Regions from separate parts of the Pigmentiphaga sp. GD03639 genome, predicted to be linked through region 3. Evidence: predicted binding sites of a transcription regulator. Region 3 holds the regulator's gene; each other region holds the start of a gene.
The links. The regulator HrcA, encoded in region 3, represses chaperone genes, less so after heat shock. The targets are predictions, from matches to a motif close to TTAGCACTCNNNNNNNNNGAGTGCTAA.
Positions count from the first base shown of each region.

Region 1: a site for HrcA is predicted at 3,872-3,898, ahead of groES (co-chaperone GroES). Genes of this name have one in related genera too.
Region 2: a site for HrcA is predicted at 3,097-3,123, ahead of rpoH (RNA polymerase sigma factor RpoH). Genes of this name have one in related genera too.

Region 1 is NZ_JAOCLR010000005.1:52,153-58,051, reverse strand. It holds gene N5K27_RS06940 (bifunctional helix-turn-helix transcriptional regulator/GNAT family N-acetyltransferase) at 1-899, opposite strand, end outside; gene N5K27_RS06935 (hypothetical protein) at 1,048-1,566, opposite strand; gene groL (chaperonin GroEL) at 1,739-3,385, opposite strand; gene groES (co-chaperone GroES) at 3,448-3,735, opposite strand; gene N5K27_RS06920 (MFS transporter) at 4,012-5,319, opposite strand; gene N5K27_RS06915 (MASE1 domain-containing protein) at 5,328-5,899, opposite strand, start outside.
Region 2 is NZ_JAOCLR010000006.1:172,581-178,479, forward strand. It holds gene cyoE (heme o synthase) at 12-896, shown strand; gene N5K27_RS08860 (SCO family protein) at 957-1,544, shown strand; gene rpoH (RNA polymerase sigma factor RpoH) at 2,156-3,070, opposite strand; gene N5K27_RS08870 (hypothetical protein) at 3,337-4,038, shown strand; gene N5K27_RS08875 (glutamate synthase-related protein) at 4,244-5,899, shown strand, end outside.
Region 3 is NZ_JAOCLR010000024.1:76,081-81,979, forward strand. It holds gene grpE (nucleotide exchange factor GrpE) at 1-249, opposite strand, end outside; gene N5K27_RS21600 (S4 domain-containing protein) at 588-968, opposite strand; gene hemH (ferrochelatase) at 973-2,082, opposite strand; gene hrcA (heat-inducible transcriptional repressor HrcA) at 2,166-3,170, opposite strand; gene N5K27_RS21615 (NAD kinase) at 3,401-4,297, shown strand; gene recN (DNA repair protein RecN) at 4,330-5,899, shown strand, end outside.

The DNA.
Region 1 (5,899 bases), on a different contig from region 3:
TCCGATTCCTCGACCAGGCGAAAGCCGAACGATTCGTACAAATGGCGCGCCGCGTCCAGGCCCTTGAACGTCCACAGACAGGTCTCCTGGAAACGGTCGTCCACGAACCGCATCGCGCGCGACATCAGCTCCCGTCCGACGCCCGTGCCGCGCAGCGCATCGTCGACGATGAACCATCGCAGATGGGCGATGCCCGACGCCGGATTGCCGTCCATGGCCAGGGAGGCCAGGGTGCGGCGGTTTTCCACGTAGAGCCACAAGGCCTTGCCGTCGGCGGGCAGCGCCTCGGCAAAAGTGGCCAGTTCCGTGGCCACCTTCTTTTCGAAGAAGGCGCCAAAGCCCCAGTTTTCCGAATAGAAGCGGGCGTGCAGGCTGGCGATGTCGCCGACGCAGCCAGGGCGGTAGCCCTCATGGATGCCGGCGGAGGGCTCGCGGGCCGTGGCTGCGGAGTCGGCGCCTTCGGCCAGGGCCTGCGCATACTGGGCCAGCGCGTGGACGAGCGCCCGCTGATCGGCGGGAACGATACGCCGCAGCGCGTTCGACACCTGGGCCGTGGCGTATCGATCGATCTTTTTCCGCAGGGCGTGTCCTGCAGGGGTCAGGTGAAGCGCGAACGAACGTCCGTCACCCGCCGCAGCCTGCCGCTTGAGCAGGCCGTCGGCTTGCAGCCTGGCAAGCTGCCGGCTCGTGTTCGACTTGTCCAGCTTCAGGAGACGGCCGAGGTCCTTCGCATTGATGCCGGGCGCCGCCCCGATCTCCAGAATGGCATGGACCGCCGACGGCGCAAGATCCGTATCCGCCAGCGTCGCCCGCATGAAGCCGAACTCGCGGACCAGTTTGCGGGAGAGTCCGCGAAGTTCCTGGACGAGCGAGTCGGGGGCGTGGGACAAAGCCGGCATGGGATCCACGGGTACCTGGTTCGAGGTTGCGCATCGCAACCAATGTAGTTGCGAAGCGCAACTCGGTCAAGGGGCTGCTTGGCGCAGGCAATAAAAAACCCGCTAGCCAGGCGCTTGCGGGGTTTCGGCATCGTCCCAGGGATGGGAATCACTTCGAGTTGAACTTGCCCTCGAGGGTATATTTCCGTTTCGGGATCTTCTCGCGCGCCTCGTTGTTGGATCCTGAAACGAAGATGACGTTGATGGAGTCGACGGGCTCCAGGTGGATCGGATACACGTCGCCGACTTCGCTGCTGTCGGTCGCTTCGACGATGATGGCCTGGGCGAGGCCGGAATAGCCCCCGCTCTGTTTCATGACCAGCTTGTAGCTGAGTCGATTCCGGTCCTCGTCGAAGCCCGAGGATAGCCAGAGCGGCTCCGGGATCTGGTAGTTCCGGTGGGTGATCAGCTCGATGATCGTGCTTGGGGTGCAATCGTTGACGGCCACCGGTTCGCCCTTGAACCGGGCCGTGTCGATGCGCACCGTGAACTTGCGGTTGCCCCCGTCGTCGCGATTGACGAACGAGCAATACGTCGCGCCGGACGCGGCGCCGCAAAATAGCGTGGCCGCCCCGAGCAGGGCGAGCCGGGCCAGGCGGCGATGGAAGATCCTGTTGTCCGAGTCCATGGCGGAGCGGTCCTTGCCAAGTGTGTATGCACGCCCATGGTATGAACCGCTATTCGGCGAGTCATCCTCCAAATGCGGTATTACCCGCCGAAACGAAAAAACCCGCGAGCACAAACGCTCGCGGGTTTCGAAGCAGCGTCCCGGGCGGGCCCGGGACCGGCGGCGGGGCTTCTTAGAAGTCCATGCCACCCATGCCGCCCATGCCACCCATGCCGCCGGGGGCGGGAGCAGCGGGCTTGTCTTCGACCAGCTCGACCACGGTGGCTTCCGTCGTCAGCAGCAGCGAAGCGACCGAGGCGGCGTTCTGCAGGGCGGTGCGGGTGACCTTGGTGGGGTCCAGCACGCCGGCTTCGACCATGTCGCCGTATTCGCCGGTGGCGGCGTTGTAGCCGTAGTTGCCCTTGCCGTTCAGCACGTTGTTGACGATGACGCTGGGCTCGTCGCCGGCGTTGGCGACGATGGTGCGCAGCGGCTCTTCAATGGCGCGCAGGACGATCTTGATGCCGGCGTCCTGGTCGGCGTTGGCACCCTTGGTGTCCTTGATGGCTTGCTTGGCGCGCAGCAGGGCCACGCCGCCGCCGGGCACCACGCCTTCTTCCACCGCGGCACGCGTGGCGTGCAGGGCGTCTTCGACGCGAGCCTTCTTTTCCTTCATTTCGACTTCGGTGGCAGCGCCGACCTTGATCACGGCAACACCGCCGGCCAGCTTGGCCACGCGCTCTTGCAGCTTCTCACGGTCGTAGTCCGAGGTCGCTTCTTCGATCTGGGTGCGGATCTGCTTGACGCGGGCCTCGATGGCCTTGCTGTCGCCGGCGCCGTCGATGATCGTGGTGTTTTCCTTGGCCACTTCGATGCGCTTGGCCTGGCCCAGCTCTTGCAGGGTGGCCTTTTCCAGCGACAGGCCGGTCTCTTCCGAGATCACGGTGCCGCCGGTCAGGATGGCGATGTCTTCCAGCATGGCCTTGCGGCGGTCGCCGAAGCCCGGAGCCTTGACGGCGGTGGTCTTCAGGATGCCACGGATGTTGTTGACCACCAGGGTGGCCAGGGCTTCGCCGTCGACGTCTTCAGCGATGATCAGCAGCGGGCGGCTGGCCTTGGCGACTTGCTCCAGCACGGGCAGCAGTTCGCGGATGTTGCTGATCTTCTTGTCGTGGATCAGGACGAAGGGATCGTCCAGGGCCGCGACTTGCTTGTCGGGGTTGTTGATGAAGTAGGGCGACAGGTAGCCGCGGTCGAACTGCATGCCTTCGACGACGTCCAGTTCGTTTTCCAGCGACTTGCCGTCTTCGACGGTGATGACGCCTTCCTTGCCCACTTTTTCCATCGCGTCGGCGATGATCTGGCCGATCGACGAATCGCTGTTGGCCGAGATCGAGCCGACCTGGGCGATTTCCTTGCTCGACGAGCAGGGCTTGCTGATCTTCTTCAGCTCTTCGATGGCGGCGGCGACGGCCTTGTCGATGCCGCGCTTCAGGTCCATCGGGTTCAGGCCGGCGGTCACGTACTTCTGGCCTTCGTGCACGATGGCCTGGGCCAGCACGGTGGCGGTGGTGGTGCCGTCACCGGCGTTGTCGCTGGTCTTGGAAGCCACTTCCTTGACGAGCTGGGCGCCCAGATTCTCGAACTTGTCCTTCAGTTCGATTTCCTTGGCGACGGACACGCCGTCCTTGGTGACGGTGGGGGCGCCGAAGGAGCGCTCCAGGACCACGTTGCGGCCCTTGGGACCGAGGGTGACCTTGACGGCGTTGGCGAGGACGTTCACGCCACGGACGACGCGGGCGCGGGCGTCATCACCGAACTGGACTTGTTTGGCAGCCATTTACGAAATTCCTTGGATGATGGTGTTGAATGCCGGGGGATCGGACAGCGGGCCGCGAGGGCTTACTGGATCACCGCCAGGATTTCTTCTTCGCGGATGACGAGCAGTTCGTCGCCGTCGACCTTCACGGCCTGGCCGGCGTACTTGCCGAACAGGACCTTGTCGCCGACCTTGACGTCGACCGGCAGCACCTTGCCGTCCTCGGTCTTCTTGCCCGGGCCGACGGCCAGCACTTCACCCTGGTCGGGCTTTTCGGCAGCGCTGTCGGGAATGACGATGCCGGACGCGGTTTTACGCTCGTTGTCCAGGCGCTTGACGATCACGCGATCGTGCAGGGGACGGAGGGCCATACAAACTCCTGATGTTCGAAGTTGACGTCTATTTGTCAGAAAAAGAGGCTGGAAAGCCGTTATTCGGCCGGTGCCGCGTCGAAACGCGGCGCTTGAGCCTGTTGCCGGAGGCCGGGACGCTGCCCAGGCAGCGTTGTTAGCACTCTATGCAATCGAGTGCTAATTATAGGGATGGGACAGGGGGCTTTCAAGGGGCAGGGTATACGGGACAGCCCTAGCCCGGTCCTTCTTGTCATATAGACAGCGCGGTCCGATGGGCCGCCCCCCAGGCACGGCTCAGGCGCCGCTGCGCGAGGTCATGCGCGTGGCGGCCGCCAGGAAGCGCGAGAACCAGGATTGCTGGACGGGATGGACGACCGCGCGCAGCGCGCGGCTGTAGTCCAGCGTCAGGCCGGGGGTCCAGGCCATGACCTGGGCGCGCTGGCGCACCTGCGCGGCAATCCACAATTCGGGCATCAGCAGGGTGCGCAGCACCTGCCGCACGCTGCGGCTGCGGTCGTCCAGCACGCCGTCCAGGGCGGACTCCAGCGCGTACGAGACCGAACTGGAGCAGTTGCGCCGCGTGAGGTTATAGATTTCCTGGTCGCGGTAGCGCTGCCAGAAGGCCTGGAGTTTCCCGTAGTCGTACCGCTCGAACCTGACCTGCCAGTTCGACGGACACCAGGCCTTGGACTCGGTCGCGTAGTCGGGCTGGAACTTGCCCGGCACGTCGTTTTCCTTGACCGCCTTCAATACGTTGAAGAACTCGGAGGGCGAGCGGTCGATGTCGACCGCGGGATACAGGCTGATGTAGGTCGACGGCGGCACTTCCATGGCGGCATGTCCGGTCGATATCACGCCCTGCACGTCGACGGCGGCGATGTAGCGGTTGAATACCGGCCGCGACACGGTCTTGTCCTTGGCCGAGCCTTCGGGGGTCCAGACGTGGACGGTCAAGGGGCCCGCCGGCGCCGGCTGCCGGGCAGGCGGCGGGCTGGCGCCGGCCCCGCGCAGGTCGGCCGGCGCCAGCAGGTCGAACATGGATGACTGCTCGCTCAGCTTGCGGGCGCGGGCGGCCACCCGCATGGTGTTGATGCCGGCGACCAGCATGGTGACGCCGATGAAGTAGGAGACCGTGCCGGCGTAGTGGGTGGGATAGGGCTGGAACAGGAACAGGCCGAACAGGACCTGGGCGCAGCCGCCCAGCACGGACAGGCGCCAGCGGTCGTAGCGCAGCACCCAGGCCGAGGCGATCTGGAACACGCCCAGCACGAAGTAGGCCAGGCCCAGGATGATGGCCAGCAGCAGGTTGCTGATGGAGCCGCCGGCCAGGATCAGCAGCGCGACCAGCAGGAAGATGCCGCCCTTGAAGGCCAGCACGGCCTTCTGGGCGCCCATGCCGCTGCCGGCGACCGTCAGCGTGACCAGGCTTTCCACCAGCAGCAGCGCGCCGAAGAGCGTCAGCGGGAAGTAGCGCGCGCCGTCCACGCCGTCCAGGGTGATGACCACGCCCAGGGCGGCCCAGGCGAAGCCGATCAGTAGCAGCAGGTGGATGTTCCTGCGGACGAAGCCGGCGCCGAACAGAAGCAGGGCAAGCTGGATCATGGTTTCCCTTATGCGCCGTGGTGCGGGGTGGGCAGCCGCCAGCTGCCGATGATGAAAGCGCCGTCGGGCCCCATCATGGCCCCCCGGTTCAGGTCGACGACCGTCGTCCACTGATCGGGCGCGGTCGCCAGGCGGAAGGGGAAGGGGCGCTCCAGCCCCGGCGTCCCGTCGGCGGCGCGCAGGCGGTCCCGCAAGCCCTGGCGGTCGTCCGGATGGACCTGCCGCAGCACTTCATCCAGGGTCCCGGGGCCGGGGCGGGCGTCGGGCGGCGCGTCCCAGACGATGGTGCCGGAGGCGAGATCCAGCCGGTACAGGGTCTCGCGGCCGCCGGTGCCGTCCGCGCCGGCCGTGCGCGGGCGCCGGATGCCACGGGTCAGCACCCGCACGAAGACCTGCAGCATGGCGACCGACACGAGATAGCACTGGGCAAGCAGCAGGGGCTCGCCCGGCAGGAAGCCGCGCAGGAAGAAAGGGCCGCGCCCGGCGTTGGAGTGATAGATGACGATGGCCGCCATGGTCAGCACGGCCAGCGAACCCATGCGGTTGCCGCCGCTGAGCGTGGCCACGGTGGCCAGCGCCA
Region 2 (5,899 bases), on a different contig from region 3:
CGGGAATCCTCATGGAAAGCATTACTGTGTCTACCGTCAGTCTGCGTCTTCGGCAATATTGGGTGCTGACCAAGCCTCGCGTCAGCCAGCTTGCCGTTTTCTGCGCGGTCATCGGCATGTTCCTCGCCACCCCCGCCGTGCCGCCGTGGCAGACCGTGATCGCGGCGACGATAGGCATCTGGCTGCTGGCGGCGGCCGCCTTCGCCATCAACTGCCTGATCGAGGAGCAGGTCGACGCGCGCATGGCCCGCACCGCGCACCGGCCCACCGCGCGGGGCGACATCGGCGCGCTGCAGATTATCGCCATGTCGGGCGTGGTCGGCGGCCTGGGCATGACCGTGCTCTACACCCTGGTCAATCCGCTGACCATGTGGCTGACCTTCGCGACCTTCGTCGGCTACGCCATCATCTATACCGTCATCCTGAAGCCCCGCACGCCGCAGAACATCGTGATCGGCGGCCTTTCCGGCGCCATGCCGCCGGCGCTGGGCTGGGCCGCCGTGGCCGACAGCGTCCCGGCCGAGGCGTGGCTGCTGGTACTGATCATCTTCATCTGGACGCCGCCGCATTTCTGGGCCCTGGCGCTGTACCGCACCAAGGACTACGAGAACGCCGGCCTGCCCATGCTGCCCGTCACGCACGGCCAGAAGCTCACGCGGCTGCACATCCTGCTGTATTCCGTGGCGCTGTTCGCCACCACGCTGCTGCCCTACGTGATCCGCATGAGCGGCCTGGTCTACCTGGCCAGCGCCGTGGCCCTGGGGCTGGTGTTCGTGGGCTATGCCTGGAAGCTCTACCGCAGCTACAGCGACGAGCTGGCGCGGCGCCTGTTTCGCTATTCGATCCTGTATCTGTCGCTGCTGTTCGCGGCCCTGCTGGTCGATCACTGGTTGTGAGGGACGTCCGCCCGTGTCCGGGCGGATTCTCCCTCCGTTTGTCGTCATTGAGGGTTAGTCATGGCCGAGTTTGCTGTTTCCCGCCGTTTCGTCCTGCGCGCCGGCGCTGCCGCCGTGGCGGCGGCGATGTTGGCGGCTTGCCAGAAGAAGCCTTCGTTCAACAGCACCGACGTGAGCGGATCGGATCTGGGAACGGATCTGTCCCTGACGGATTTCAACGGACAGCCGCGCACGCTGCAGGACTTCAAGGGCAAGGTCCTGGTGGTGTTCTTCGGCTTCGTGCAGTGTCCCGACGTGTGTCCGACCACGCTGGCCGAGTTCGTGCAGGTCAAGAGCAGCCTGGGCAAGGACGGCGACAAGGTCCAGGTCGCCTTCGTGACGGTGGATCCCGAGCGTGACACGCCCGAGATCCTGCGTGCGTACGTGACCCAGTTCGACCCCAGCTTCCTCGGGCTGCGCGGCGACGCCGATGCCACCGCCCGCGTGGCCAAGTCCTTCAAGGTGTTCTACGGCAAGGAGCCCGGTTCCTACACCATGGACCACACCGCCGGCGTCTACATCTACGACCCCGACGGCCACCTGCGCCTCTTCGCCCGCCACAATGCCGGCGTCGACGCCCTGGCCAGCGACATTCGCCAGCTGTTATAGCCCCCCTACGCGCTGACGCGCGCCCCCCAGGGGGCGAAACCGGCGGACTGGCAAAGCCAGATCCGCGGTTTCCTGGGTCTAGGGAAACTATCTTGGACTTAAGCACGGCTGCTACCGCTGGCAGCCAGCGACAGCACCGGTGCCGCACACTCCAAGAAACGGGTACTAGACCCAGGATGCGGTGGATCCGGCTCCGCCGGTCCACCCGCATCGCCCCCTTGAGGGGGCCCGCGTAAGCGGGTAGGGGGTGGGCTCCCCCTAAAAAAACGGGACACCGAAGGTGTCCCGTGGAATATCCGCCTCAAGTGGGGGGGAGGGAGGAGAAAAGCAGAGGCGGATGTATCGGCTGGTACCGGCAGACTGCGCCGGAAGAAACGTCGAGCGGGGGAAGCCCGACATTCCGACACGAGGGCGTTGCACCCAAAGCGTGTCCCACCTGATGGTTAGTCCACGCCCAGGCGGGGAAGTTCACCCGCCACCCGTGTTTCCACGTAAATTTCCGCCATTTCTGTAACTTCGTGTGACGGCTGTCGCGCCCAAATAAAAAGGGCGGATCCGGTGCTCCGGAATCCGCCCTCGGGCTCGTGTCGCCCTGGCCGCTGCCTGCGGGGTCAGGCGTACTCGGCCAGCGCTCCGCGCATCTTGGTCATGGCGCGGGCCTCGATCTGCCGGATGCGCTCGGCGGACACACCGAATTCGTCCGCGAGTTCCTGCAGGGTGGCGCCACCTTCGTCTTTCAGCCAGCGCGCCTCGATGATGCGGCGCGACCGCTCGTCCAGGCTATCCAGCGCTTGCAGCAGTCCGCTGCCGTGCAGTTCGTCGCGGCGGCGTTCCTCGAGGATGGCGCTGGGCTCGTGCTGGCCTTCGTCCGACAGGTAGGCGATAGGGGCGAAATCGTTTTCGCCGTCATCGGTGCCACGGCCTTCCAGGGCCATGTCCTGCCCGTACAGGCGCACTTCCATCTCGGTCACGTCCTGCGGCCGCACGTTCAGGCTGGCGGCGATTTCCTCGACCTGCTCCGGCGTCAGCGCATGCGAGTCCGGTTTCAGGCTGCGCAGGTTGAAGAACAGCTTGCGCTGGGCCTTGGTGGTCGCCACCTTGACCAGGCGCCAGTTCTTCAGGATGTACTCGTGGATCTCGGCCTTGACCCAATGGATGGCGAAGGAGACCAGCCGTACGCCGCGGTTGGGGTCGAAGCGCTTGACGGCCTTCATCAGGCCGACGTTGCCTTCCTGGATCAGGTCGGCGTGCGGCAATCCGTAGCCCAGGTATTGGCGGGCGATGGCCACCACCAGGCGCAGGTGCGACAGCACCAGTTCGCGGGCGGCGTTGAGGTCCTGCTTTTCCTGGTAGCGCAGGGCCAGGTCGTGTTCCTGCTCGGCCGTCAGCACCGGCAGGCGGTTGACGGCGCCGATATAGGCTTCGATCGTGCCAAGGGCGCCCGGGTTGGCGATGGCCAGGGCCAGCGCGCCCGGACCGCTTGTGGCGGGTGCGAGGACGTTGGACTGATTCGACGAACGTTTCATAAACGGCTTACCTCCATGTCTGAAGGTTAGCACTCTCGAACAAAGAGTGCTAATGGGTGTTTTTGATGGGTGCGATAAAGCGATTCGATCGCTGTGCAATGCAGCACGGCGAGCGGACCCGGTCGGGACGGCGCCGGAGGGGAGCCGATGGGGACCGGGCTTGGGCGGGCGATCAGGGTTTCATACTGCATAGACCATGAAATCGGCGTATCGTTCGCGGAAACCTGCATTTTCCGACCTTCTATATTGATGCGTCCCCAATAAACATGGCCCGCCTTCCCCGCCTGTACGCTCCGGATCTTCCCCATCTCGCCCAGGCCCGTTTCACGGTTCCCCTGTCGGCGGGGGGCGACGGCGGCGCCATGCTGGACCAGGTGGCCGCCTGGCTGGAGGCCGACGCCCGGCAGCACGGCGTGGCCGTTCATGGGTGGGCGCTTACTTTCGATCAACTGTTGCTGATGGCCACGCCCTCGGGCCCAGGCGGGATTTCGGCCGTGATCCAGTCCCTGGGACGCCGCCTGGCCGCCCGATTACATATAGGCAGGGTCTTTGCCGGCCGGTTCCGCTCCACGCTGGTCGAGCCGGGCGCCTGGGTGCTGCCCTGCCTGATCTGGCTCGAGACGGTCCCGCTGCGCCAGGGGCTGGCCGGCGATGCGGAACTGTGGCGCTGGTCCTCGGCCCCGGCGCACGTGGGGGCCGCGGCGGCGGGGCTGCTGCACGACCATGCCGACTATTGGGCCTGCGGCAATACGCCGTTCGACCGGCAGGCCAACTACCGCGCCAGAATGGCCGAGGGCGTGGCGCCCTCGGCGGCGCAGCGCATCGAACAGGCGCTATACGGCCAATGGGCCTTGGGTGGGCCGGCCTTCGTGCAGTCGCTCGAGGGCACCAGCAGCCGGCGCGCCGCGGCCAGCAAGCGGGGGAGGCCCCGGAAACAGCCGCGAGCAGAGGATGAAAACGCACGGTAATGGTGCGACCCCAATTTAATTTCCTCGATTTGTAGCCTGGATAATAATTGGGGACGTTCCCCTTTTTATTTTTCTTGCAGCCCCTGGTGCGCCGCAGTATCGTCGTTTTCCCCTGGCGCTGCTCCTGTGCGCGCCGGGTTCGGAATTCCCGATGTCCAGTACCCGGATTCGTGCCCGGCACGCGAGTCCTCCAGCGGAGCGCACCATGCCCCTATCCAGCCAGGATCACCTCTCGGCCCCGTTGTCCCGGACGGCCGTCATCGACGCTTCGCGCATCGGCCTGCCCGCGCCGCGCCAGCCGGACGCCCAGGGCCTGTACGACCCGTCCAACGAACACGACGCCTGTGGCGTGGGTTTCGTGGCCCACATCAAGGGCCAGAAAAGCCATTCCATCATCCAGCAGGGCCTGAAGATCCTCGAGAACATCGACCACCGCGGCGCGGTGGGCGCCGATCCCCTCATGGGCGATGGCGCCGGCATCCTGATCCAGATCCCCGATGCGCTGTACCGCGAGGAAATGGCCGCCCAGGGCGTGGTCCTGCCCGCTCCCGGGGAATACGGGGTGGCGATGGTGTTCCTGCCCCAGGAAATAGGGTCGCGGCTGGCCTGTGAGGCCGAGCTCGAGCGCGCCGTGCGCGCCGAGGGCCAGGTGGTGCTGGGCTGGCGCGACGTGCCCATCGACAAGGACATGCCGATGTCGCCCAACGTGAAGAGCATGGAACCGGTCATCCGGCAGCTCTTCATCGGCCGGGGCGGCGACGTCATGGTGCCCGACGCGCTCGAGCGCAAGCTGTATGTCATCCGCAAGATGGCCTCGCACGCCATCCAGAAGATGCACCTGAAGCACGGCAAGGAATACTTCGTGCCGTCCATCTCCAGCCGCACCGTGGTCTACAAGGGCCTGCTGCTGGCCGACCAGGTGGGCCGCTACTACCGCGACCTGGCCGACGCGCGCGCCGTCACGGCGCTGGCCCTGGTGCACCAGCGTTTCTCCACCAACACCTTCCCCGCCTGGCCGCTGGCCCACCCCTATCGCCTGATCGCCCACAACGGCGAGATCAACACGGTCAAGGGCAACTTCAACTGGCTGCGCGCCCGCGAAGGCGTGATGCAGTCGCCGGTGCTGGGCGAGGACCTGAAGAAGCTCTATCCCATCGTCTACGAAGGCCAGTCCGACACCGCCACGTTCGACAACTGCCTCGAACTGCTGGTCATGTCCGGCTATTCCATCTCGCACGCCATGATGATGATGATTCCCGAGGCCTGGGAACAGCATGCCGAGATGGACGAGGCGCGCCGTGCCTTCTATGAATACCATGCCGCGATGATGGAACCCTGGGACGGCCCGGCCGCCATCGCCTTCACCGACGGCCGCCAGATCGGCGCCACGCTGGACCGCAACGGCCTGCGCCCGGCGCGCTACATCGTCACCGACGACGACCTGGTCATCATGGCTTCGGAGTCGGGCGTGCTGCCGGTCCCGCAAAGCAAGATCGTCAAGAAGTGGCGCCTGCAGCCGGGCAAGATGTTCCTGATCGACCTGGAGCTCGGCCGCATCATCGACGACAAGGAACTGAAGGACCAGCTCGCCAACAGCAAGCCGTACCGCCAGTGGATCGAGCGCATCCGCATCAAGCTGGACACGCTGCCCGAACCCGTCCGCGAAGAGGTCGAGGAAGGCCGCTCGTCCGTGCCCATGCTCGACCGGCAGCAGGCCTTCGGCTGGACGCAGGAGGACTACAAGTTCATCCTGCGCCCCATGGCCGCGCTGGGCGAGGAAACCACGGGCTCGATGGGCAACGACGCGCCGCTGGCCGTGCTGTCCAACAAGAACAAGAGCCTCTACAACTACTTCCGCCAG
Region 3 (5,899 bases):
GATGCCGAACTTCTGGGCCTTGGAGACTTCCTCCTGGGCGCGACGACGGATATTGTCTGCCTCGGCACGGGCGCGCAGCATGGCATCGTAGTTGTCCTTGGCCTCGGCCTGGGCCGCGGCCAGCTGGGCCTGCAGCGCGACGATGGGATCCTCGCCGCCCTCGGTTTCGGGCGTTTCCGCCGCCGGAGCGGGGTTCACGTTTTCGGGATCCAGATTGGGTTGGTCGCCAGGCTTGTGCTCAGCCGACATTGGTGCCTCCATGAAAAACCAGAAAAATCAGTGACTTGCTTGAACTCTATGCGCGAGATGGGGGTGAAATCTGCGCTTTCAAGTATATCCCCCCCCTACGCGCTGACGCGCGCCCCCCAGGGGGCGATGCGGGTGGACCGGCGGAGCCGGATCCACCGCATCCTCGGTCTAGTGCCCGCTTCTTGGGTTGTGGCACCCGTGCTTCGCTGGCTGCCAGCGGTAGCAACGGTGCTTGAATCCAAGAAACGGGTACTAGACCCAGGAAACCGCGGATCCGGCTTTGCCGGTCCGCCGGTTTCGCCCCCTGGGGGGCGCGCGTCAGCGCGTAGGGGGGGTCCTCAATTGGGGGTTCTAAACCTTTCGATCTTGCGGCGGTCTTGCTTGGTGGGGCGGCCTTTCAGGGTCGCGGCGGGGTCGGCGTTCTGGCGGCGCAGTTCGATGGCTTCCAGGCGGCGTTTCATGCCTTGCTGGGTCTCGTCGTACAGGGTGCGCGCGAAGACCGCCGGGCCGCGCTGGGTGGACAGGGCTCGGACCAGGACCTCCCAATCCTGGTCTCCGGCGCGGATTTGCAGGATGTCGCCGGGACGCACGGCGCGCGAGGGCTTGACCCGTTCGCCGGACACCTTCACCTGCCCTGCCTCGACCGCTTCCTGGGCCAGCGTTCGGGTCTTGTAGAACCGTGCCGCCCACAGCCATTTGTCGATACGTAGTTCTTCCATCACATTACCGGTCCGTCGCCGGCGTCTTGTCGTTCTTGCGCTGCAGCAAGACGGCTGCATGCGCCGCGTCGGCGGGCTGGCGGGCCTCGGAGCGGGTGGTCCAGCCTTGCATGTGGCGCCCGGCCAGGTCTGCCAAGGCCCCTATCCACGCCGGCGAGTCGTTCAACGCGTCGATGTAGCGTAGTTGCCGGCCCCCCGCCAGCAGGAAGGCTTCCTTGCCCTGCATCGCGATCTCTTCCAGGGTTTCGATGCAATCGGCGACGAAGCCCGGGCAGAACACGTCCACGTCAGACACGCCGCTTTTCGCCAGTTCCTTCAGCCGGGGTTCAGTATATGGCTGGAGCCACTCGGCGGCGCCGAAACGGCTCTGGAACGTAATCTCGACCTGTTCGGCATACAGGCCCAGCCGCTCGGCCAGCAGCCGGCCGGTCTCCAGGCATTGCTCGTGATAGGGGTCTCCCAGCGCGATGGAACGCTTGGGCAGGCCGTGGAAACTCAGCACCAGTTTCTGGCCTCGCCCGTTGCTGCGCCAGAAATCCAGGATGCGGATGGCCATCGCCTCGATATAGCCCGGATCGGCGTGGAAATCGCGCACGAACCGGACCTCGGGCACGTTGCGCAGCCGGGCCAGGCACGCGCCCACGGCGTCGGACACCGCGGCCGTGGTGCTGGCCGCGTACTGCGGATACAGCGGCAGGACCAGGATGCGCTCGCAGCCGGTCTCGCGCAGCGAGGCGATGGCCGCCTCGAGCGACGGATTGCCGTAGCGCATGGCCAGCGCCACCTCCACGACCAGCCCCCGGTCGGACAGCGCGCGCGACAGCGCCTCGGCCTGGCGGCGGCTCCAGGCCAGGAGCGGGGAACCCTCGGGCGTCCACACCGAGGCGTAGCGCGCCGCCGCGTCGCGCGGCCGCAGGGTCAGGACCAGGCCGTACAGGATGGGCAGCCAGACCAGGCGCGGAATCTCGACTACCCGGGGATCGGACAGGAACTCGGCCAGGTAGCGGCGGACCGCGGAGGCAGTAGGCGCGTCGGGCGTGCCCAGGTTGACCAGCAGCAGGCCGGTGCGGGTGGGATGGAGGGAAGACGGCGGCGGCTCGGGAAGGAAACGCATGCGTGGCGTGTGCGGGTCTCAGGAATGGCGGGAGGAGCGGCGCGGGGCGGAGATGCCCCCGGCCGTTGCCGGCGGACGCCGGCTCAATGATGGCTCAACGCGTTGGACAGCAGCCGCGCGGTGATGTCGACGATGGGAATCACCCGTTCGTACGACATCCGGGTGGGGCCGATCACGCCCAGGGTCCCCACGACCTTGCCGTCCACCCCGTAGGGCGCCGTGATGACGCTGACCTCTTCCATCGGCACGAGCTGCGAGTCGCCGCCGATGTAGATCTGGACGCCCTGCGCCCGGCTCGAGACGTCCAGCAGCTGCATCAGGTCGGTCTTTTTCTCGAACAGCTCGAACATCCTCCGCAGCTTGTCCATGTCGGCGGTGATGTCGGACACGCCCAACAGGTTCAATTCACCCGAGATGACGACGCTGTCGTCCTCGGTGGCCGCCTCGGCGCTGGCATCCACCGCCAGTTCCATCAGCCGGGAGATGTCCTCGCGCAACTGGCTCAGTTCCCGCTGGAGGATCTGGCGCACGTCCTCGAACGACTTGCCGCTGAAATGCTGGTTGAAGAAATTGGCCGCCTCGGTCAGCTCGGTCGAGGAATAATCCCGCTGGACCATCAGCATGCGGTTCTGCACGTCGCCCTCGGGCGTCACGATGATCAGGAGCACCCTGGTGTCGGACAGCCGGATGAACTCGATCTGGCGGAACATCTGGCTGCGCTTGGGCGACATCACCACGCCGGCGAACTGGGTCAGCTTGGACAGCAGCGAAGCCGCGGCCGCGATGACGCGCTGCGGTTCGGCCGAAGGCAGCAGGGTCTGGATGTGGGTGGCCTCGGAGACTTCGTAGGGCTGCACCGTCAACAGCGAGTCGACGAACATCCGGTAGCCCCGGGGAGTGGGGACGCGCCCGGCGGAAGTATGGGGGCTGTGGATCAGGCCATGGTCCTCGAGGTCGGCCATGACGTTGCGGATCGTGGCCGGCGACAGGTCGAAGACCTTGGAGAGCGTGCGCGAACCGACAGGCTGTCCGTCGGTGATGTAACGCTCGATGAGAGCTTTCAACAATGTACGTGCGCGATCGTCCATAAAGGGATTGTACCCCCCCTACGCGCTTACGCGCGCCCCCCCCCCGGGGGGGGCGGCACTGGCGGACCGGCGGAGCCGGATCCGCAGTGCCCTGGCAACTGCCAGGCTGATGGGGGCCGGGGTTCTTTAGAGGAACGGCGTTCAAGGTGGGTGAACGGATTGAGTATTGGGAATGGCAAAAAGGACCACATGGGGCCCCGTTGGGGGGTCTCCCCTCATATAATGCCTGCATGCATTTTCCCATCGTCGCCCTCGTCGGCAAATACCACGATACCGGCATCGCCGCGCCGTTGCGCGCGGTCGCGCAGATGCTGCGCGATGCCGGACGCGAGGTCGTGTTCGAGAAGGACACCGCCACCAATATCGGCGTCCTGGACTACCCCTCCGCCACCGTCGAGGAGATCGGGCAGCGCGCGTCGCTGGCCATCGTCATGGGGGGCGACGGCACGATGCTGGGGGTGGCGCGGCAGCTGGCGCCCTGGGACGTGCCGGTGGTGGGAATCAACCACGGCCGGCTGGGATTCATCACCGACGTCCCCATCGAGGATGCCGGCACCGCCATCGCCGGCATCCTCGACGGCCAGTTCGAGTCGGAAACCCGCACCCTGCTGGCCTGCAGCGTCATCCGGGGCGAAACCACGCTGGTCTCGGCGCTGGCCTTGAACGACGTGGTGCTGAGCCGGGCCGGCCTGGGCGGCATGCTGGAAGTCACGGTGCAGGTGGATGGCCTGTACATGTCCAAGCAACGCGCCGACGGCCTGATCATCGCCACGCCCACGGGATCGACGGCCTACGCGCTGTCGGCCAACGGCCCCATCCTGCATCCGTCGCTGCGCGGGCTGGTGCTGGTGCCGGTGGCGCCGCAGGCGCTGTCGAACCGGCCGATCGCGATCCCGGACGACTGCACGATAGACATCACCCTCACCCGCTCTCCGGGGGGCCGCGACGAAAGCGCCAGCGTGCACTTCGACATGCAAAGCTGGTCGTCGCTGCAGGAAGGCGACCGCGTCCTGGTGAAACGCGCCGAACATACCATCCGCTTCCTGCACCCGGCCGGATACAGTTATTTTTCCACCCTGCGGCGCAAGCTGCACTGGAACCAGATTTCCGGCACCGCGATCGACTAGTCTTTCCCGCCCCTTCCACCGGCCCCATTCGCATGCTGCGCGCCCTGCACATCAACGATTTCGTGATCGTCGACCAGACCGAGGTCGAATTCGGCCCCGGCTTCACCGTTTTCTCCGGCGAAACGGGCGCCGGCAAGTCGATCCTGATCGATGCGCTGGCGCTGGCCCTGGGCGAACGCGCCGATGCGTCGGTGCTGCGGGAAGGCGCCAGTCGGGCCGAGGTCAGCGCGGTGTTCGACGTTCCGCCGGCCCTGCTGGACTGGCTGGCCGAACGCGAGCTGGACACCGACAGCCTGGTGCTGCGGCGAGTCATCGATGCCCAGGGCCGCAGCCGCGGCTACATCAACGGCGTACCCGCCACCCTGACCCAGTTGCGCGAATTGGGCGAGCACCTGGTCGACATCCATGGCCAGCACGCGCACCAGAGCCTGCTCAAGACCGATTCCCAGCGCGACATGCTGGACGACCACGGGGACCACGGCGCCTTGCGGCGCGAGGTGGCCCAGGCCTGGAAGGCCTGGCGCGAGCTGGCGCGCAGGCTCGAAGCCGTGGAACGCGACGCGGCCTCGCTGCAGCAGGAGCGCGAGCGCCTGCAATGGCAGGCCGACGAGCTCGACAGGCTGGCGCTGAAGGACGGCGAATGGGAGCACCTGCAGGCCGAGCACGGCAGGCTGGCCCATGCCCAGTCGCTGATCGACGGCGCCAGCCAGACCATCGCCGCCCTGGAAGAAGACGATGACGCCGCCCATGCCCGCCTGGCCGCCGCGGCCCAGCGCATCGGCCAGCTGGCGGTGCACGACGCCGCGCTGGCACCGGTGTCCGAGGCGCTGGAATCGGCCCGTATCGCGTTGCAGGAAGCCGTCTCCGACCTGAACAGCTATCTGGGGCGCCTGGAGCTCGACCCCCAGCGCCTGGGCGAAGTCGAGGCGCGCCTGCAGGCGGTGTTCGACACCGCCAGGAAGTTCCGCCTGCAACCGGAGGAATTGCCCGAACGGCATGCCACGCTGCTGGCCCAGCTCGAGACCCTGAAGGAAGCCGAGGACGTCCAGGCGCTGCGCGCCAGGGCCGAAGCCGCCAAGGCCGCCTACGACGCCGCCGCCGCCAAGCTCGGCCGGGCCCGCAAGAAGGCGGCCGGCTCGTTGTCCAAGGCGGTGACCCAGGCCATGCAGACGCTGGCCATGACCGGCGGCCGCTTCGAGGTCGCGGTCGAGCCGGCCGACCCCGGTATCCACGGATCGGAGGCCATCGAATTCCGCGTCGCCGGACATGCGGGCACCACGCCCCGCCCGCTGGCCAAGGTGGCGTCCGGGGGCGAACTGGCGCGGATCTCGCTGGCCCTGTCCGTCATCGCCAGCCGCGCAGCGCGGGTTCCGACCCTGATCTTCGACGAAGTCGACACGGGCATAGGCGGCGCGGTGGCCGAGGTGGTGGGCAGGCTGCTGCGCGAACTAGGCAGTTTGCATCAAGTATTGTGCGTCACCCACCTGCCCCAGGTCGCCGCTTGCGGCAATACGCACCTGCGGGTCGACAAGCGCCAGGAGAAAGGCGCGGCGATCTCCACGGTCAATCGGCTGGACAGGGGGGGACGGGTGGACGAGATCG